4 regions of the Mycobacterium sp. NGS67 genome follow, and region 1 is predicted to be linked to each of the others. Evidence: riboswitches for the same ligand, from Rfam matches in the RefSeq annotation. Region 1 holds a riboswitch; each other region holds the start of a gene.

The links. A riboswitch is a leader RNA that binds a small molecule or an ion and turns the genes downstream of it on or off. The one in region 1 is predicted to bind cobalamin.
Region 2: another riboswitch for cobalamin. It lies ahead of AC5Y4D_RS13565 (PPE domain-containing protein); the one in region 1 lies ahead of AC5Y4D_RS11825 (PPE family protein).
Region 3: another riboswitch for cobalamin. It lies ahead of metE (5-methyltetrahydropteroyltriglutamate--homocysteine S-methyltransferase); the one in region 1 lies ahead of AC5Y4D_RS11825 (PPE family protein).
Region 4: another riboswitch for cobalamin. It lies ahead of AC5Y4D_RS06105 (PPE family protein); the one in region 1 lies ahead of AC5Y4D_RS11825 (PPE family protein).

What each region holds. Positions count from the first base shown of each region.
Region 1 is NZ_JCALCF010000010.1:94,885-99,394, reverse strand. It holds gene AC5Y4D_RS11830 (PE-PPE domain-containing protein) at 1-419, opposite strand, end outside; gene AC5Y4D_RS11825 (PPE family protein) at 407-1,993, opposite strand; cobalamin riboswitch at 2,077-2,256, opposite strand; gene AC5Y4D_RS11820 (ABC transporter ATP-binding protein) at 2,461-4,233, shown strand; gene AC5Y4D_RS11815 (ABC transporter ATP-binding protein) at 4,230-4,510, shown strand, end outside.
Region 2 is NZ_JCALCF010000012.1:52,766-57,275, forward strand. It holds gene AC5Y4D_RS13565 (PPE domain-containing protein) at 1-1,377, opposite strand, end outside; cobalamin riboswitch at 1,497-1,749, opposite strand; gene AC5Y4D_RS13570 (cobyric acid synthase) at 1,828-3,306, shown strand; gene AC5Y4D_RS13575 (DUF3556 domain-containing protein) at 3,346-4,510, shown strand, end outside.
Region 3 is NZ_JCALCF010000012.1:57,946-62,455, reverse strand. It holds gene AC5Y4D_RS13590 (TetR/AcrR family transcriptional regulator) at 1-1,099, shown strand, start outside; gene AC5Y4D_RS13585 (SDR family oxidoreductase) at 1,129-1,785, shown strand; cobalamin riboswitch at 1,850-2,097, shown strand; gene metE (5-methyltetrahydropteroyltriglutamate--homocysteine S-methyltransferase) at 2,245-4,510, shown strand, end outside.
Region 4 is NZ_JCALCF010000005.1:82,786-87,295, forward strand. It holds gene AC5Y4D_RS06100 (DUF732 domain-containing protein) at 1-833, shown strand, start outside; cobalamin riboswitch at 1,584-1,762, shown strand; gene AC5Y4D_RS06105 (PPE family protein) at 1,826-3,550, shown strand; gene AC5Y4D_RS06110 (polysaccharide deacetylase family protein) at 4,074-4,510, opposite strand, start outside.

The DNA.
Region 1 (4,510 bases):
GGCGCGATGTAGGTGTGGTAGATGTTCATCACGTAAGCGGGATTCGGAACCGGGTTGCCGGTGCCGCCCATGATCAGGGTGTTCACGCCTGCGAGTGCCGAAATAGCTTCCGGCGCAACGCTGTTGAGTGCCGATGCGTTCCATGCCTCGACGGCCAGGTAGGAGCCGGCCGCCGTGCTCAAGGTTCGAACGAACAGTTGGTGCACCCCGGCGATCTCAGCGCTGAGCGCCTGATACTGCTGGCCGAACTCGGCGAACAGTGCCGCGACCCGGGTCGACACCTCGTCGGCGGCGGCAGCAATCAATCCGGTGGTGGGACTGGCGGCGGCCGCCTGCACCTCCGCCAGCGACGACTGAATCCTCGCCAGATTCATTGCCGCCGAACGCAAGAGGTCGGGTTCGACGGTCAGCGCTGACACATGCCCTCCTGTTTCTCGGCGCACCCCGACTCGTCCGGCGCCCAGGTGCTGGGCATCAGTGGCTCGCGCGGACCGCCACCGAACGCGTCACCGGTGAGCGTGGCCAGCCCCGCGGCTTCACCACCGGCCGTCCGCCGGGTGGCTCCCACGAACCCCAGCGGACCTGCGCCGCGATCGGAGCTGACGGCGGCGTCGGGGTCGGAAACGGGCTCGAGGTCCATGTATTCGTAGCCGCGACCCTTCACGTCGACCTTGGCACGCCGCTTACGGCGTTCCCGCGCTTTGTCCGCTGCGGAAGCCGCTGCCGCGGCCGGGGCCGCCGCGACGTCCGGCCGCGAAGCCCTCTTCTTGACGACAGTTCGGGTGCCGGCCGCGGAATCCATCCTGCCCGTGCCGCTGAGATAGGGAAACTGCCCGGGACCGGCACCCGGCGGTGGCGATGCGCCCGCAACGCTCGATGCGATCGGAGCCGCAGCCGGTACCGGGGCGGCCGGCGCGACAACCTGCGCCGGTACGGCCGGGCTCGAAACGGCCACCGTCGCAACCGGACCCGGCATGGTGGCGGGGTTCGCGGCAAGCACGTCGGTGGGACCCGGGACTGATTCCATGCCCGCGTGCACATGGAGGGCTACCTCGGCGATACCCAGCGCGCCACCGGTGCCGAGGAGGGTGGGGCCGACCAGCAGCGGACTCAGTCCGGCCGCCAGCAGTGGGAAGGTGACCAGAAACTGGATGACCTGGATGGACAGGTCGTAGCCGATCGCCACACCACCGAAGGCGTAGGCCGCGAGCAGCAACAGCGGGTTGTCACCGGCCGCATTGAGCAGTCCCTGCATCAGCGCGGGATAGCCGCTCACCGGCGACGACAGGTCGGCGATCTTGGTGACGAACCACGTCATCGGGTCGGTGCCCGGGGGGACGCTGAAGATATACGAGACCAGGTCGCCACTGTCGCCGCCGACGGTGTTGAAGACTCGCTCCACGGCGGCAAGGAAATCTGTGATCGTCGAAAAAGGATCTCCGGCTGCTGCGGCCGGTTCTGCTTTGACGATCTGTGGTGCCGCGGTCGCGTCCGGCGACGCGGCCACCGCCGCAGCCGAGACCCCTTCATAAGCGCTCATGGTGGTGGCGGCCTGAATCCACATTCGCACGTAGTCGGCCTCGTTCAGCGTGATCGGGATGGTGTTGATCCCGAAGAAGTTCGTCGCCACCAATACGCCGTGGACGGCATGGTTGGCTGCCAATTCGCCCAGCGTAGGCATGGCGGCCAGGGCCGCGGTGTAGGCGGTAGCCGCGGCCTCGTGCCGGGCGGCGGTCGCGGCGCTGTCCGCGCCGGCCTGCACCAGCCAGGCCAGGTAGGGCGCGTGGGCGGCCACATACGACTCGGCGCTCTGGCCCTCCCAGGCGCCGCCGCGCACCCCGCTCAACAGCGCGGTCAACTCGTCGGCCACTTGGGCGTACTCGGTGCTCAGCGTGCTCCACGCCGCGGCCGCAGCCAAGAGTGGACCCGGCCCCGGACCGCTCGACAGCAACGTCGAGTGCAGTTCCGGCGGGGAACCCATCCAGACCGTCATCGGCGGCTAGGCCGAGCGCTGGACCGACCGCAGGCGTGCCGCATCATGAGGCACCAGCTCTCTCCGGGGTGCTCCGCCCCGGGTTAGCAGGATGCGATGACGTGAGTGTCCTGGCTCTCGGATCACCGCTCGCCTCGCCTTCCAGCCAATGGCCGTGGCTTGTGAGGGTCGCTCCCCGATGACAGTGGCGGGACCGCGCCGGATTCGCACCGGCTTCCTGCATCATCATCGCCGTACAGGCGACATTGTCGCACTTGAGTCGGCCGGCGGATCGCACTTCGCAGAATCAAAGTCACCCCCGCAGAGCACCTGTTCCCCCGACCATAAACCTGGCGGGCCAGCTTGGCGGGCAATTTGCCACAATCCTGCGAATAATTTGCATGTAGTCGGCCGCCGCTCGGTGCTGGTGTTCGGCGTAGCAGTATTGCGCGGGTCGGCAGCACGAGAGTTTGCGACGGAGGAAAAGCGTGCGACGAGACAGTCCAGCGGGGCCCGGGCGCCCTCCGGCGATCCTGCGGTCGGCTCGGCCAACACTTGTCGCGTGCGCGCTACTGGCGGCGATCAGCGCACTGGCCGGCATGGCACCACTGTTCGTCGTCGTAGAGGTGAGCCGGCGTCTCCTCGCGGGGAACACCGACGTCTGGCCGATCGTGGTGGTGGCGGTCATCGCGCTGGCGGCAAAGCAATTGGGTGTCCTGGCCGCCGGGGTGATGACACATCTGGCCGACATCCGGGTGTCGTTCCGGATCCGTCGGGAGTTGCTGGCCAAGTTGAGTCGGGTGCCGCTCGGCTGGTTCGGCGAGCGCAACTCCGGGATCGTCAAGAAGGCCGTCGAGGACGACGTCGCGGCCCTGCATCGGCTCGTGGCCCATTCGATCGTGGAAGTCAGTGCGGCGGCGGTGCCGCCCGTGGTGGCCTTCGGGTACCTGTTCGTCGTGGACTGGCGGATGGCGCTGGTAACGCTGCTACCGGTGTGCGCCGGGCTGGCGGCGTATCAGCGCGCGGCGGCCAGTGCGGGAACCAAGTATCCGGAGTACATGGACTGGTTGAGGCGGCTCAACAGCGCGGCCGTGGAGTTCGTGAACGGCATCGGTGTGGTGAAAGCCTTCGGCACGCCGGGCGCGGCAAGTCGTCGGTTCCAGGAAGTGTCCCGCGCGTTCGCGCACTTCTTCCTCGACTGGGCCAAATCCACCAGCGTGGCCAGCGTCACCGCCGAAATCCTGCTGTCACCGCCCAGCATCCTGCTCGCGGTCGCGACGACCGGCGGGATCTTGACCGCCAACGGCGACCTCCCGCTGCAGAACTTCATCGCATTCGCCGTCTTCGGCACCGTCATCACGTCGAACTGGATGACGTTGCTGATGTCGATACACCCGTTGGTCACCGGGTTGCAGGTGTCCCGCGAGATCCGGGAAATGCTTGGGACTGCGGAACTTCCGGTGCCGCACCGCCCGGCCGAACTCGATCCCGCGACACCGGGCCCGGTGGTGCGGCTGCGCGGGGTGCGCGTCACCTACGGCGACACGGTCGCCTTGAGCGGGATCGATCTCTGTCTCGAGCGGGGCACGATCACCGCGCTGGTGGGTCCGTCCGGTTCCGGAAAGTCCACCCTGGCCAAGCTGTTGCCGCGGTTCGACGATCCGTGCGACGGGGCGGTCGAGCTGTACGGGGTCGACCTGCGCCGGATCGACCCGGCGACGTTGTATCGGCACGTCGCGTTTGTCTTTCAGGACTCGCACCTGTTGTCGGCCATGAGTATTCGCGACAATATCCGGTTGGGCCGTCCCGACGCCGACGATCAAGCCGTGCGGGAGGCCGCCCGCCGGGCGCAGATCTTGTCCAGGATCGAGATGTTGCCGCGCGGATTCGATTCGGTGGTCGGCGAGGACGCTGCGCTCTCGGGTGGTGAACGGCAGCGCGTCTGTATCGCCCGCGCGATCCTGGCCGACCGCCCGATCCTGGTCCTCGACGAAGCCACCGCCAGCGCCGACCCGGAAAACGAGGCCCGGATCCAAGACGCGCTGAGCGCGGTCGCCGCGGACCGGACGGTGCTGGTGATCGCGCACCGGCTCAGCACCGTCCGAGGCGCCGACACCATCGTCGTCCTCGACGGCGGCCGCATTGCCGAAACCGGCAGCCACCCGGAATTGTTGGGGCACAACGGAATCTATGCACAACTGTGGAGACGGGAACGCGAGGCAGAACGTGGTGTCGCCGAGCAGTTGGAGGCGCGGCGATGAGCACGATCATCCGTTACCTGTTCGACCTGCTCGATGACCGCGGCCGCCGGCAGCTGCGCACCATGCTCGTCGTGCAAGCCGTGCAGGGAGTGCTGCAAGGTCTGGGTTTCCTGTTCGTGGTTCCGTTGCTCGGCGTCCTCTTCGAACGACCGGTGCGCGGGGGCGATCTGTGGTTCTGGATCGCGGCCATCTGCGTGACCGTGGTCGCCCATCACGGGTTGCTGGCCTGGAGCACTTCGCTGGGCTATCGCGTCGGCACCGACGTGCTGACCAATTT
Region 2 (4,510 bases), on a different contig from region 1:
GGGCGCCGGGATCTCGGCACTGTCGGGTTCGGCCGCCGGCTTCCGGGCGCGACCGCTGGCCACCCGCTTGGCCGTCGAACCCAGGTCGCCTACCAGGTAGTCGAACGCATTCAGGTGCGCACCCACCCCAGTGCCGGTCGTCGTCGGCGGCGCGGCGGTCGGTGGCGGCGTTCCCGGCGTCGGGGCCGACGCGGTCACCTCGACGGGCGACGGTGCCGGGCTCGGCGTGGAAGGCGAAGGGCTCGCCGCGAGCGCGGCCAGCGCGGGTGCGCCAGGTACACCGGTCACCGGCGGCGCAGGCACCGCCGCCAGCGCCAGCAGCCCTTTGACGCCGATCGGCGCCAGCACCGCACCGGCGGCCAGCGGCACCAACGGGGTGGTCAGCAACGGCACCAATGTCAACGTCAGCGCGAGAGTGCTTTCCAGCGTCGTCTTGAGCAATGCGATGGTGTCGGTGATCACCGTGCCGAAGATCTCGACGGTGACGAACATGATGGTGAAGCCGATGGTCAACGGGTTGCCCGAAGCGAACGCGGCAGCGAGATCGAGTGCGACAAAAGAGAACATCTGCGACAGCAGGACCACATAGGTGCCGATGTCCATCGGGTAGCCGATGGCGAACGCGATGTTGAGCGGACTGAAATAGGTCAGCGGATTACCCAGGATGATGAGGTAGGGATTGAAACCCCCGAACATCTCCTGGAAGAACGGGATGGTGGTCGTCGAATCGATGAACGGCTGAATGACGTTGTCGTAGAACGACGTATACATCTGCCACGCCCACTGCTGGAACTGCTGCAGCGGATCCGCCGCCGCTTCCGCGGTGGCCGGAGTCTCGGATTTCAGGACCTGCGGGGCCGGTCCGGAAGGCGGTATGCCTGCCAGCGCCGCGGCGGAGACGGCCTCGTAGGTGCCCATCACGGTCGCGGCTTGGATCCACATCCGCGCGTAGTCGGCTTCGTTGAGCGCGATCGGGATGGTGTTGATGCCGAAGAAATTGGTCGCCGTCAGCACGCCGTGCGCGACGTGGTTGGCAGCCAGTTCGACCAGAGTCGGCATCGTCGCCAGGGCCGACGCATAGGCCGCGACCGCGGCTTCCTGGCGGGCCGCGAACGTAGCGGAATCTGCCGAGGCTTGCCGCAGCCACGCGAGATACGGCACGTGAGCGGCTGCGTACGCTGCCGCGGTCGGACCTGCCCAGGCGCCGGCCTGGACACCGCCGAGCAGGGCGGAAAACTCGTCGGCGACCTCGGCGTAGGTGACGCTCAGCGAAGTCCATTCGGCCGCGGACGCCTCCAGTGGGCCTGGCCCGGGGCCACTGCTCAGCAGCGCCGAATGCAGTTCCGGCGGCGAAGCCAGCCAGATCGGGGCGGTCATCGACGTTCCTTCGGTGCGGCGGGATGCCCGCCGCCATCCTCGGAACGTCCAGTCCCGGAACAATTGCGTTCCAGCAAAGACCGTCCGCCCACTCCACGAGGCGCCGGGCGCCGGACACGACGCGTCCGGCGCAGCTGGCAGGTCTTCGGACTCACAGGCACACACCGACTGATCGATGTACCTACTGGCCGTCGCTTCCCAGCCCGGACTGTGGGCCAGTGCGCTTGACGGCGGTCGTTCCTGCATACCGCTGCGGGACAGTCCCGGATTCCCACCGGGTTCCCTCTCGGAGCGAACCTGAAATAGCGTTCGGCCCCTCGACGCCGGCGACGGTCACGATGTCACCAGCAAACCAGCTGCGGGCTCAAGGTTACTCGACACCGCCGCCTTCGGACCAGTGGTCAAGCAGTGGTCAGGAGCACATTCGGTGACAGTGGCATGCTCGTGCTGATGTCAGGTCTGCTGGTGGCGGGTACGACGAGTGACGCCGGAAAAAGCACCGTCACCGCGGGATTGTGCCGCGCGTTGGCCCGACGCGGGGTGCGGGTGGCGCCGTTCAAGGCGCAGAACATGTCCAACAACTCGATGGTCTGCACCGGCCCGGACGGTGCGGGTGCGGAGATCGGCCGGGCGCAATGGGTGCAGGCCCTGGCGGCGCGGGTCCCGCCCGAGCCGGCGATGAACCCCGTCCTGCTCAAACCGGGTAGCGATCACCGCAGCCACGCGGTGTTGCTGGGGCAGCCCTGGGGTGCGCTGGAGTCGTCGGACTGGTTGCAAGGACGGCGCGCGCTGGCCGAGGCGGCGCACCGGGCCTTCGACGACCTCGCCGGCCGCTACGACGTAGTCATCGCCGAAGGCGCCGGCAGTCCGGCCGAAATCAACTTGCGCGCAGGCGATTACGTCAACATGGGGCTGGCCCGGCACGCGGGGCTGCCGACCCTCGTGGTCGGCGACATCGACCGAGGCGGCGTGTTCGCGGCGTTCCTGGGCACCGTCGCGCTGCTGTCCGTCCAGGACCAGGCGCTGGTCGCGGGGTTCGTGGTGAACAAGTTCCGCGGCGACCTCGACCTGCTCGCGCCGGGGCTGCGGGATCTGGAACGGGTCACCGGGCGCAGGGTGTACGGCACCGTGCCGTGGCATCCCGACCTGTGGCTGGACTCCGAGGACGCACTCGACCTGGCGGGACGACGCGCGTCGGGTCCGGCGGCGTGCCGCGTGGCCGTCGTGCGACTACCCCGGATCAGCAACTTCACCGACGTGGACGCGCTGGGCCTGGAGCCCGGATTGGACATCGTGTTCGTCTCCGACGGCCGTGCCCTGGGCGATGCGGACCTGATCGTGCTGCCGGGCACCCGCTCGACGGTTGCCGATCTGGCGTGGCTGCGGGACAGGGGCCTGGACCGGGCGGTGTCAGCGCACGCGGCGGCGGGTAAGCCCGTGCTCGGCATCTGCGGTGGTTTCCAGATGCTGGGCCGGGTGATCCGCGACCCGGACGGCGTCGAAGGTCCACCGGCAACCGAGGTCGCGGGGCTGGGTCTGCTCGACGTGGAGACCACGTTCGACGCCCGCAAAGTGCTGCGACGGCCGCAAGGCGAGGCGCTGGGCGTGGCCGCGTCCGGATACGAGATTCACCACGGCAGGATCACCCGCGGCGCGGATGTGGCGGAGTTCCTCGGCGGTGCGCGTGACGCACAGGTGTTCGGCACGATGTGGCACGGCGCCCTGGAAGACGACCACCTGCGCGCGGCGTTCCTGCGCGAAACGCTGGGCCTCGACCCGTCGGGCACCTGCTTCTCGGCCGCCCGCGAGCGCCGTCTCGACCTGCTCGGCGATCTCGTCGAACGCCACCTCGACGTCGACGCCGTCCTCGGACTCGCCCGGCACGGCTGCCCGCCGGAACTGCCCTTCCTCCCGCCGGGAGCGCCGTGAGGTCCCGCAGCGCTAGAACACGTTCTAATGTGTCAAACCATGGGATTTCTCAAGCCCCAACTTCCGGAAGTCGACTTCGCCGAATGGAGCAAGGGCACCCGTAGCGAGCGGATCCGCCCGATGGCCCGGCACTGGGCCGAGGTCGGCTTCGGCACGCCGGTGGTGCTGCACCTGTTCTACGTGGTCAAGATCCTGCTCTATATCTTGGTCGGCTGGCTGATCGTGTTGAGCACCAAAGGAATTGACGGGTTCACCAATGTCCGCGCCTGGTACGCCGAACCCATCGTCTTCGAGAAGATCGTGCTGTACACGATGCTGTTCGAGGTGGTCGGGTTGGGCTGCGGCTTCGGGCCGCTGAACAACCGGTTCTTCCCGCCGCTGGGCTCGATCCTGTACTGGCTGCGGTTCGGCACCATCCGCCTGCCACCGTGGCCGGATCGCGTTCCGCTGACTTTCGGCACCAAACGCAAGCCGCTGGACGTCGCGCTGTACGCGCTGCTGCTGCTGTTGTTGGTCACCGCGTTGTTCACCGACGGCAGTGGGCCGATGCCGGAGGTGGGCAGCAAGGTCGGGCTGCTGCCGACATGGCAGATCGTGGCGATCCTGCTGGTGCTGGGCGCGTGCGGGTTGCGCGACAAGGTGATCTTCCTGGCCGCCCGCGGCGAGGTCTACGGGTCGCTGACGGTGACCTTCCTGTTCGGCGGTATCGACATGATCGTCGCCGGCAAACTGGTGTTCCTGGTGATCTGGATGGGCGCGGCCACGTCCAAGCTCAACAAGCACTTCCCGTTCGTCATCTCCACGATGATGTCCAACAACCCGCTGATCCGGACCCGTTGGCTCAAGCGGCGGTTCTTCGAGAAGTTTCCCGACGACCTGCGGCCCGGACGTTTGTCGCGCATGTTGGCCCACGCCAGCACGTTCATCGAGATGTTCGTGCCGGTGGCGCTGTTCTTCGCCGAGGGAGGCTGGCAACTCAAAGTCGCCGCCATCGCCATGGTGATCTTCCACTTGGGGATCCTGTCCGCGATCCCGATGGGTGTCCCGCTGGAGTGGAACGTCTTCATGATCTTCGGGGTGCTGACGCTGTTCGTCGGCCATCCCACGCTCGGTCTCGATGATGTCAGACACCCTGTCCCGGTGGCGCTTCTGTTCACCGCGTTGGTGGGCACCGTGATCGCGGGCAACCTGTTCCCGCGCAAGA
Region 3 (4,510 bases), on a different contig from region 1:
GATCCTGGTCGAATTGATCCGCCGCTATCAGGCCGACCTGGAACGCATCGGGCAAAGCGCCCAAACGAAATTGGACGAGGCCGACTCGCGACCCGCCGCCGGGAAGATCGTCGAATTGGGCCAGGCGATCGCCAACTGCGCTGTGCGGCACCGCGCCGCGCTGCAGATGTCGTTCTACGAGGGCCCGAGCGCGGACCCCGAGCTGATGAAGCTGACGCGGCAGCGGCCGGTCGCGATCCAGGAGGCGATGCTGCAGACCCTGCGGGCCGCCAGGTGGAGCGGCGACATCAATGCCGACGTCGATCTTCCCACGTTGGCCGACCGGATCTGCCAGACCATGCTGCAGGTCGGCCTCGACGTCATGCGGCACAATTCCTCCGCCGATCAGGTCGCAGCGCTGCTGTGCCGGATAATATTGCAGGGCTTGGCATCTCGTCCTCCTGACGATGGTCCGCTGGACCGCTCGACGGCTTTCACCGCGGCCAGCGACGTCATCGACACGTGGGCCGACGACAGCGAAGCCGACCCCCGTGACAAGGCCGCCCAACTGCGTGCGGTCGCACGAACGGAGTTCGGCCGCAAGGGATACGAAGTCACCACCGTCCGCGACATCGCCGCCGCGGCCGGACTGGGCACCGGAACCGTCTATCGCGTCATCGGGTCCAAGGACGAACTGCTGGCGTCGATCATGCGGTCGTTCGGCCAGAAGGTGGAGGCCGGGTGGATCGCCGTGCTGCGCGCCCAGGCGAGTCCCGTGGCGAAGCTGGACGCGCTGAGTTGGGTCAACGTCAATGCGCTGGACCAGTTTTCCGACGAGTTCCGGATCCAGCTCGCCTGGATGCGCCAGTCCCCGCCCCGGGATGCGGTGAACCCGGGCTGGTCGTACACGACGCGGTTGCGTCAGATGAAATCGCTGCTCTCCGAAGGGACTCGGTCCGGCGAGATCGCTATCGACTCGCCGTCGACCACGATGCTGGCCCGCTGCGTCATCGGCATGCAGTGGATTCCGGAGAACATCCTGCGCGACATCGGCACCCGGGCCTCGCTCATCCTGGCCCGCGACACCGTCCTGCGCGGTGTCGCCGTTCGCGGCAAGTGACGATCCGTTCCGAGCTGTAGCGTCGAATCATGGCGAACATCATCGTGATCGGCGGCCACGGCAAAGTCGCCCTACACCTGGCCCGCATCTTGAGTGACCGCGGCGACGCCGTGACCTCGGTATTCCGCAATCCCGACCACACCGACGACGTCGCTGCGACCGGCGCGAAGCCTGCCGTCGCCGACATCGAGCGTCTCGACACCGACGCGCTGGCCGACCTGCTGTCCGGACACGACGCCGTCGTCTTCTCGGCCGGGGCCGGTGGCGGCGACCCGGCGCGAACCTACGCGGTGGACCGCGACGCCGCCATCCGGGTGATCGATGCGGCCAGCCAGGCCGGCGTGCCGCGGTTCGTGATGGTGTCGTATTTCGGCGCCGGCCCCGATCACGGTGTGCCCGCCGATGATTCGTTCTTCGCCTACGCAGAAGCCAAGGCGGCCGCCGATGAACACCTACGTGCCAGTGCTCTCGACTGGACCGTGCTGGGGCCGGGCCGGCTCACGCTGGACCCGGCGACCGGCCGGATTGCGGTGGGCGAAGCGAAGGGCGCGGTTTCCCGCGAAGATGTCGCGCTGGTGGCGGCGGCCGTGTTGCCGGACGACTCGACCGTCGGCCGCACCATCGAATTCAACAACGGCGATGTGCCCATCGCGGACGCACTGACCGCGGCCGGGGAGTCGAGCTAACGCTCTACGGGCTGTTGTATCGACTCGAGACCGCGCAGCGACACGAGGCGCAGACATGCCTAGTAACATCTACCGTGCAGCTGGTCTGTTGTCGTCGCACCATGTGACGCCGGCATCGAGCGGGGCGACTTTTGCCCCGCGAGAGGGAACCCGGTGGGAATCCGGGACTGTCCCGCAGCGGTATGCAGGAACGAACGCCGTTTTCGACAAGCACTGGTCCCGAACGTGGGGGCTGGGAAGCGACGGTCACTAGGAGCACCACCTCGGTGCGCGCCTGCGAGTCCGAAGACCTGCCAGCTGTGCCGGGCGCGCCGCGTCCGGCGGTTCATCGCCTCGTGGAATGGGCGTTTGGCCGCACCCGTTGAGGTGTATGCGACTGACGACAGTCCGACACGCCCAACGGACGGCTGCGCGTCCGCGGGCGGTGTCCACTCCGTCGATCGAAGGACGAACCCGCTCGTGAACGCCACACCATTCACCGCCACCATCACCGGCTGCCCCCGCATCGGTCCGCGCCGCGAACTCAAACGCGCGACCGAAGGCTACTGGGCCGGACGTACCAGCCGAGCCGACCTGGAGTCCGTCGCCGCCTCGCTGCGCCGCGACACCTGGTCGGACCTGGCCGCAGCCGGCCTGGACTCGGTGCCCGTGAATACCTTCTCCTACTACGACCAGATGCTCGACACCGCGGTACTGCTCGGGGCCCTGCCGCCACGGGTAGGTGACGTTCCCGACGAACTTGACCGCTACTTCGCCGCGGCGCGCGGCAATGACGAGATCTCGCCGTTGGAGATGACGAAGTGGTTCGACACCAACTACCACTACCTGGTTCCCGAGATCGGGCCGTCCACCCGGTTCGCGCTGAACCCCGACAAGGTGCTCTCGGAGCTCAAAGAGGCTCAGGCCCTGGGGATTCCCGCCCGTCCCGTGGTCATCGGGCCGGTGACGTTCCTGCTGCTGGCCAAGTCCGTGGACGGCGGCGGCGCACCGATCGAGCGCCTCGAGGAATTGCTGCCGGTCTACACCGAGCTGCTGTCGCTGATCGCCGACGGCGGTGCTCGGTGGGTCCAACTCGACGAGCCCGCCCTGGTCACCGATATCTCCCCCGACGCACCCGCGCTGGCCGAGGCCGTCTACACCGCGTTGTGCGCGGCAAGCAATCGACCCGCCATTCATGTCGCCACCTATTTCGGCGACCCGGGTGCCGCCCTGGCGGGCCTGGCCCGCACCCAGGTTGAGGCGATCGGTATCGACCTGGTCGCCGGTGCGGGCACAGCGGTCGCGGCCGTTCCGGATCTGGCCGGCAAGACGGTGGTGGCCGGTGTCGTGGACGGACGCAACATCTGGCGCACCGACCTGGAAGCGGCGCTGGGCAAGTTGACGACTTTGCGCAATTCGGCTGCGGCAGTGGCGGTTTCGACGTCGTGCTCGACCATGCACGTGCCGTACTCGCTCAAACCGGAGACCGGGCTGGACGAGAACCTGCGCAGCTGGCTGGCTTTCGGCCGCGAGAAAGTGGATGAAGTGGTCGTGTTGGCCCGCGCGCTGCGCGACGGGCGCGAGACGGTCGCCGACGAAATCGCGGCATCCAACGCCGCGGTGGCCGACCGCAAGCGCGATCCGCGGCTGCACAACGCCGAGGTCCGGGCCCGGATCGATTCGATCGTGGCCTCCGGCGCGCATCGCGGTGACCCGGCCGAGCGTCGCGCCAGCCAGGAGGCGCGGCTGCATCTGCCGGCCCTGCCCACCACGACGATCGGCTCCTACCCGCAGACTTCGGCGATCAGGGTCGCCCGGGCGGCGTTGCGCGCCGGCGAGATCGACCAGGACGAATACGAGCGCCGGATGAAGGCCGAGATCGCCGACGTCGTCAAGCTGCAGGAGCAACTCGGGCTCGATGTGCTGGTACACGGGGAGCCCGAGCGCAACGACATGGTGCAGTACTTCGCCGAGCAACTGGACGGCTTTTTCGCCACCCAGAACGGCTGGGTGCAGTCCTACGGCAGCCGGTGTGTCCGTCCGCCTATCCTCTACGGCGACGTGTCCCGGCCGCAGCCGATGACGGTCGACTGGATCAGCTATGCGCAGTCGCTGACCGACAAGCCGGTGAAGGGGATGCTGACCGGTCCGGTGACCATCCTGGCGTGGTCGTTCGTCCGTGACGACCAGCCGCTGGCCGACACCGCAAACCAAGTGGCACTGGCGATTCGGGACGAGACGGTGGACCTGCAGTCGGCCGGGATCGCGGTGATCCAGGTCGACGAGCCGGCGCTGCGGGAGCTGCTGCCGTTGCGCCGCGCCGAGCAGGACGAGTATCTGACGTGGGCGGTGGGAGCTTTCCGGTTGGCCACCTCCGGTGTCGCCGACTCGACCCAGATTCACACCCACCTGTGCTATTCGGAGTTCGGCGAAGTGATCGGCGCGATCGCCGACCTGGACGCCGACGTCACCTCGATCGAAGCGGCCCGCTCACACATGGAGGTGCTCGACGATCTCAACGCGATCGGCTTCTCCAACAGCGTAGGGCCGGGGGTCTACGACATCCATTCACCGCGGGTGCCGAGCACTTCGGAGCTGGCCGAGTCGTTGCGGGAGGCGCTGAAAGCCGTTCCCTCGCGGCGCCTTTGGGTCAATCCTGACTGCGGGCTCAAGACCCGCAATGTGGACGAGGTGACCGCGTCGCTGGAGCACATGGTGGCCGCCGCCAAACAGGTCCGCGCGGGGC
Region 4 (4,510 bases), on a different contig from region 1:
ACCGTCGCGACCGCCTCACACGCACCTTCTCCCGCTTCGTCACTGCGGCTGTGCAGGTCTACTGCCCCTTCAACCAGGACAAGTTGGCCCCTGTCACGGCTAATTCCGCGCCCGGATTGAATGAACCCACGCCCCGGGTTGCTGCGTACACGCACAGCACAGTGACCTCAGAATGCGATTTGCGCTGCCGCCTGCCGGCGCCGGTCATGATCAACACGCCGGCGGCGGGCCGGAAACGGGCATCCAGCGGGGTGGTGCGACGGCTTTACTCGATGGGCGGCGGCGTCTTTGTTGCGGGCCCCTGCTGCGGCGACCGATCAGACTGCAACTCGCTTCTCGCTCCGCTGGTCGAAACCGTTTCTACAGGGGAGACCGTCGCGCCGAGTCCACCTCAGATTCCGGTGCCATCGCCTCCGCCAGCGCATGTCCTCCTACCCCCACGGACACCCGCACCGCAGCAGCCGCCGCCCCTGCCCCAGGAGCCGCCGCCGCTACCTCAGGAGCCGCCACCCCCGCCTCGGGAGCCGCCGCCAGCGCCACCCCAAGAGCCCCCGCCGCCCCAGGAGCCGCCGCCCCCGACGCAACAGGTGGCGCTCCCGCCAATGCTCCTCTGCCGGGGAGTGCTGCTGGCAGTGGCGGCGGTGGTGACGGCGGTGCCGGCAGCGGTGGTGGCGGCGGTGCCGGCAGCGGTGGCGCTGGCGGCGGCGACCGCGGTCGCGGCCCGATGGAGCCTTCTCCTACGCCTTCCATGCCGCCAGGCATTATCAGAGTCGCACCATGAAACAGGAACCGCGCCCCGGCCTTTGACAGAGCCCGCCGCTGACCCGGGATAGGCCGACGGCGTGAATGAGGTTGCCGCAATGCGGAGGCTGAGCTCGGAATGGGCAGGGCGGCGGCGCGGGCATCCGCCCATCGATTACGCTGCCGAGCAACTCGTGGCCAACCCCATGCAGCTGATCGGCCAGCCGTTGGAGTCGGACGTCCCGTGTGAGAGCCCGTTGCGGACCAGACGATTAGCAGTCTCTACCGAATCGCAGTCATCGAGTCGGTCGCAGTTGATCTTGAAGGAGCTGCAGATCGCCGAGCCGCTCTCGGATGTCCAGGCCCGGCGGCGATCGCTGCCTCTCCGCCGAGCTACCAGAGTTGCGCCATCGCCAATCGCGAGGCGAGATGGGCCGCAATGGCTGCAGTCGGATGTTTTGTCGGGTTTTTGCTCAACCACCTCGTCGGTGAGCGGATGGTGGGAGATCCAATGGTCCGGGCTGGCCTGCGGATCCGCGAGGCCGCCAATGGCCATGAGGCGACCGCGTTAAGGGTGATCACGCTCGGCGCGTGGACGTCGTCGTCAACGTAACGCTGTCGGCGTTGCTGGACCTTGTCGGTGGCTTCTTCTGTCAGCCGCCATGCCGGGGTCGAGCCGTTGCATTGCAGGCATCCACTACCGGGGGTTAAGCACCCTCAGCCGACGAGACACAGGACCTAGGGACTCACTGCAGAACGCGTGGACTATTCACGGGGTCCCGGTGACCGTGCATGTGTATTCAATCGGTACTAGCAATCTCGCTGATTTGTCATTTGCGTGGACCAGTGGAGTGCGACAATGTAACACGTAAGGCAATGACGAAGTAGGAAGCCGGTGTGAATCCGGTGCGGTCCCGCCACTGTAATCGGGAAGCGACCCTCATAGGCCACGGCGAAAGCTGGAAGGCGAGGCGAGCAGCGATCCGAGAGCCAGGAGACTCGCGTCATCGCGTCCTGCGACCCGGGGCGGTGTACCCCGAGAGAGCTGATCGTCGATGCTCGCATGGCTCAGGCCGGCATTCCGATGACCGCCCCGATTTGGATGGCCGCACCGCCCGAGGTGCACTCGGCGCTGCTAAGTAGCGGCCCGGGCTCAGGCTCGTTGCTCGCTGCCGCGGCGGCGTGGACTTCGCTGAGCTCCGAATACGCGGAGACAGCTCAAGAACTCATGGCGGTGTTGGCGGCGGTGCAGGCCGGGACCTGGGACGGCCCGACTGCTGCTGCCTACGTGGCCGCCCATGCGCCTTACCTGGCGTGGCTGGCGCAGGCCAGCGCCGACAGCGCGGCCACCGCTGTGCGACAAGAAACTGCGGCAGCCACGTACACGACCGCCCTGGCCGACATGCCGACGCTGCTGGAGTTGGCCGCTAACCACGCCACGCACGCGGTGCTGTCAGCCACCAATTTTTTTGGCATCAATACGATCCCGATCGCCCTGAACGAAGCCGACTATGTGCGGATGTGGATTCAGGCCGCGACGGTGATGAGCACCTATCAAGAGCTCATCGATGCGCTGGTGGCGGCTGCTTCGCATCCCCTGTCGGCGCCGTACATCGTCAACGCAGCCCAAGCGCTGGCGAAGATTATCAATGGGCAGTTCCCGTTGCCCGCCGACCAACAGAACGACTTCTTTCAATGGTTGGAGCAGATCGGATACGTCGAGTACTACGACGCCAACTTCCAACCGTTAATCGACGCTCTGTTCGAGAGCCCGTATTTTCAATCGATGTTCGCCGGATTCGATCCGTACCTGCCACTGCTGGGTAACCCACTTTCGTTCCTGAGCCCGTTCAACATCGCGTTCGCGCTCGGTTACCCGATGGACATCGGTCAGTACGCCGCATTCTTGGCGCAGACGTTCTTTTACATCTCCCTGGATCTCACTGCGGCATTCGCGTCGGGTAACCCGACGACCATCGGTTTCACCATTCTCTTCGTCACCGTCGAAGCCGTCGGCACGATCATCACCGACACCATCGCGTTGCTGAAGACTCTGCTAGAGCAGACGATCGTGCTGATCACGGTTCTGGTGCCGCTGCTGACTGCTCCTTTGGTGCCGTTGGCTGCAGCGGCGGTGTTGACACCGATCGGCGTCAAGGGCCTGGCGGCGTTGGCCGCCGTAGCATCGCCGCCGGCGCCTCCTGTGGTGCCCGCCACGCCGCCCCTTGCGGCGCTTGCCCCCAGCATTCTCTCCTCTAGTGCGTCCCCGACACCGCCTCCCGCGGAGGCGATCGCTTCGACACCCGCGCCCGGAGCGCCGCCGCCGGCGGCCGCGCCACCGTCGGTGAGTGGGGCGGGCGCGGGCCTAGGTATGGGTGCGGGGATGGAAAATTTCGGCTACCTGGTCGGTGACCTTGCCTCAGCTGCCAAACGCGCGGCCGGCGCCGGTGCCCGGAAGAAAGCACCCGCACCCGACAGTGCCGAGGCCCCCGGTGCCGCGGCGACTCCCCCCGAGCCGTCCGCGGCACCGCGGCGCCGGCGGGCGAAGGTCACTATGCTGGGTCGCGGCTACGAATACATGGATTTGGAGCCCGATGCGGGCGGTTCGTCGGCTTCAAATCAGGGCGCGAGAACGCTGGGGTTCGCCGGAACCGTGCCGCGTCCGAACATCTCTGCGGCGGCCGGTTTGATCACACTGGCCGACGACGCGTTTGGTGGCGGTCCGCGCATGCCGATGATGCCGGGCACTTGGGCCGCCGACTCGGCGTCGAACTCCCAACCGGACGACGGGGTAGGCGGCAACCCATAGCCCGGCGGGACGGGAGGCAAGTGCGCGATGGCCGCACGCCACCGGCCTCGACCGCTGATTTCTCACGGAACCGAAGCGGGCCAACATGCCGCCAAAGTTGAAGGCGGCCCACAACGCAGCGTGCCCATCGAAGCCGAACTACTCGCGGTCATCGAGACCTACCGGAACAGCCGCGCGATCGGCTTCCCCGGCGCCGAAAGCGCCGAGCCGCGACCAGATCCGGCCTCAGCGCAGGTTGTCGCGGTCCTCAGCTCGTCATCGGCCGCGATGGCCAAACCACCCAGGGAACACTCCGCCCAGCGAGTCGAGGCTTCGAGGCGGGGCCAGCGACACCTTGACCGGTGCTCGGCCCCCTGCTACCAAGTCGCGAGCCGACGTTGAATGAACGGCTAGGTGTTGACTAGCGGGGGAGCCGTCGAAGATCAGCGCGTCGTGTCTGGCATCGGGTGATCTTGCGGCTGGTGTTGTTCTGCGAGCTTAATTGGTGGTCGATTTGATGCGGACCCCAATAGTGAGGGCGACCCTATTGCGGTGGGCCGCCTGCACTTTGGTTCGGCAGATCGGTGATCGGGATGTTCGGCGCGGGCTTCGACGACGCGGTAGCCGGCAACGTCGGTATGGCCGCGGGATCGATGTCGTGCAACAAGTTGACTGGGGGCCCGTTTTCCCGCCCTCCGTAACTGCTGCCCGGTGAACGCGAGCCAAGGAGGTGACTTACCGTGACCACATGATAGCCGTTGGCCGCCAGCACCGGGAGAAACTGATACACCAGATCCACGGTGCTGGAATAGGTGTCGTGTAGCAGCACCACTGATCCGGGCTTGATCTGGGTGATCAGCATGGAGCGTGTGGCGGCGGTGTTGGCGTCGTTGATCCAGTCGTACGGGATGACATCCCAGTTGACGTCGGCCAGGCCCTGCCTTCTGGCTTCGCTGAGCACGACGTCGTTGATCAGCCCGC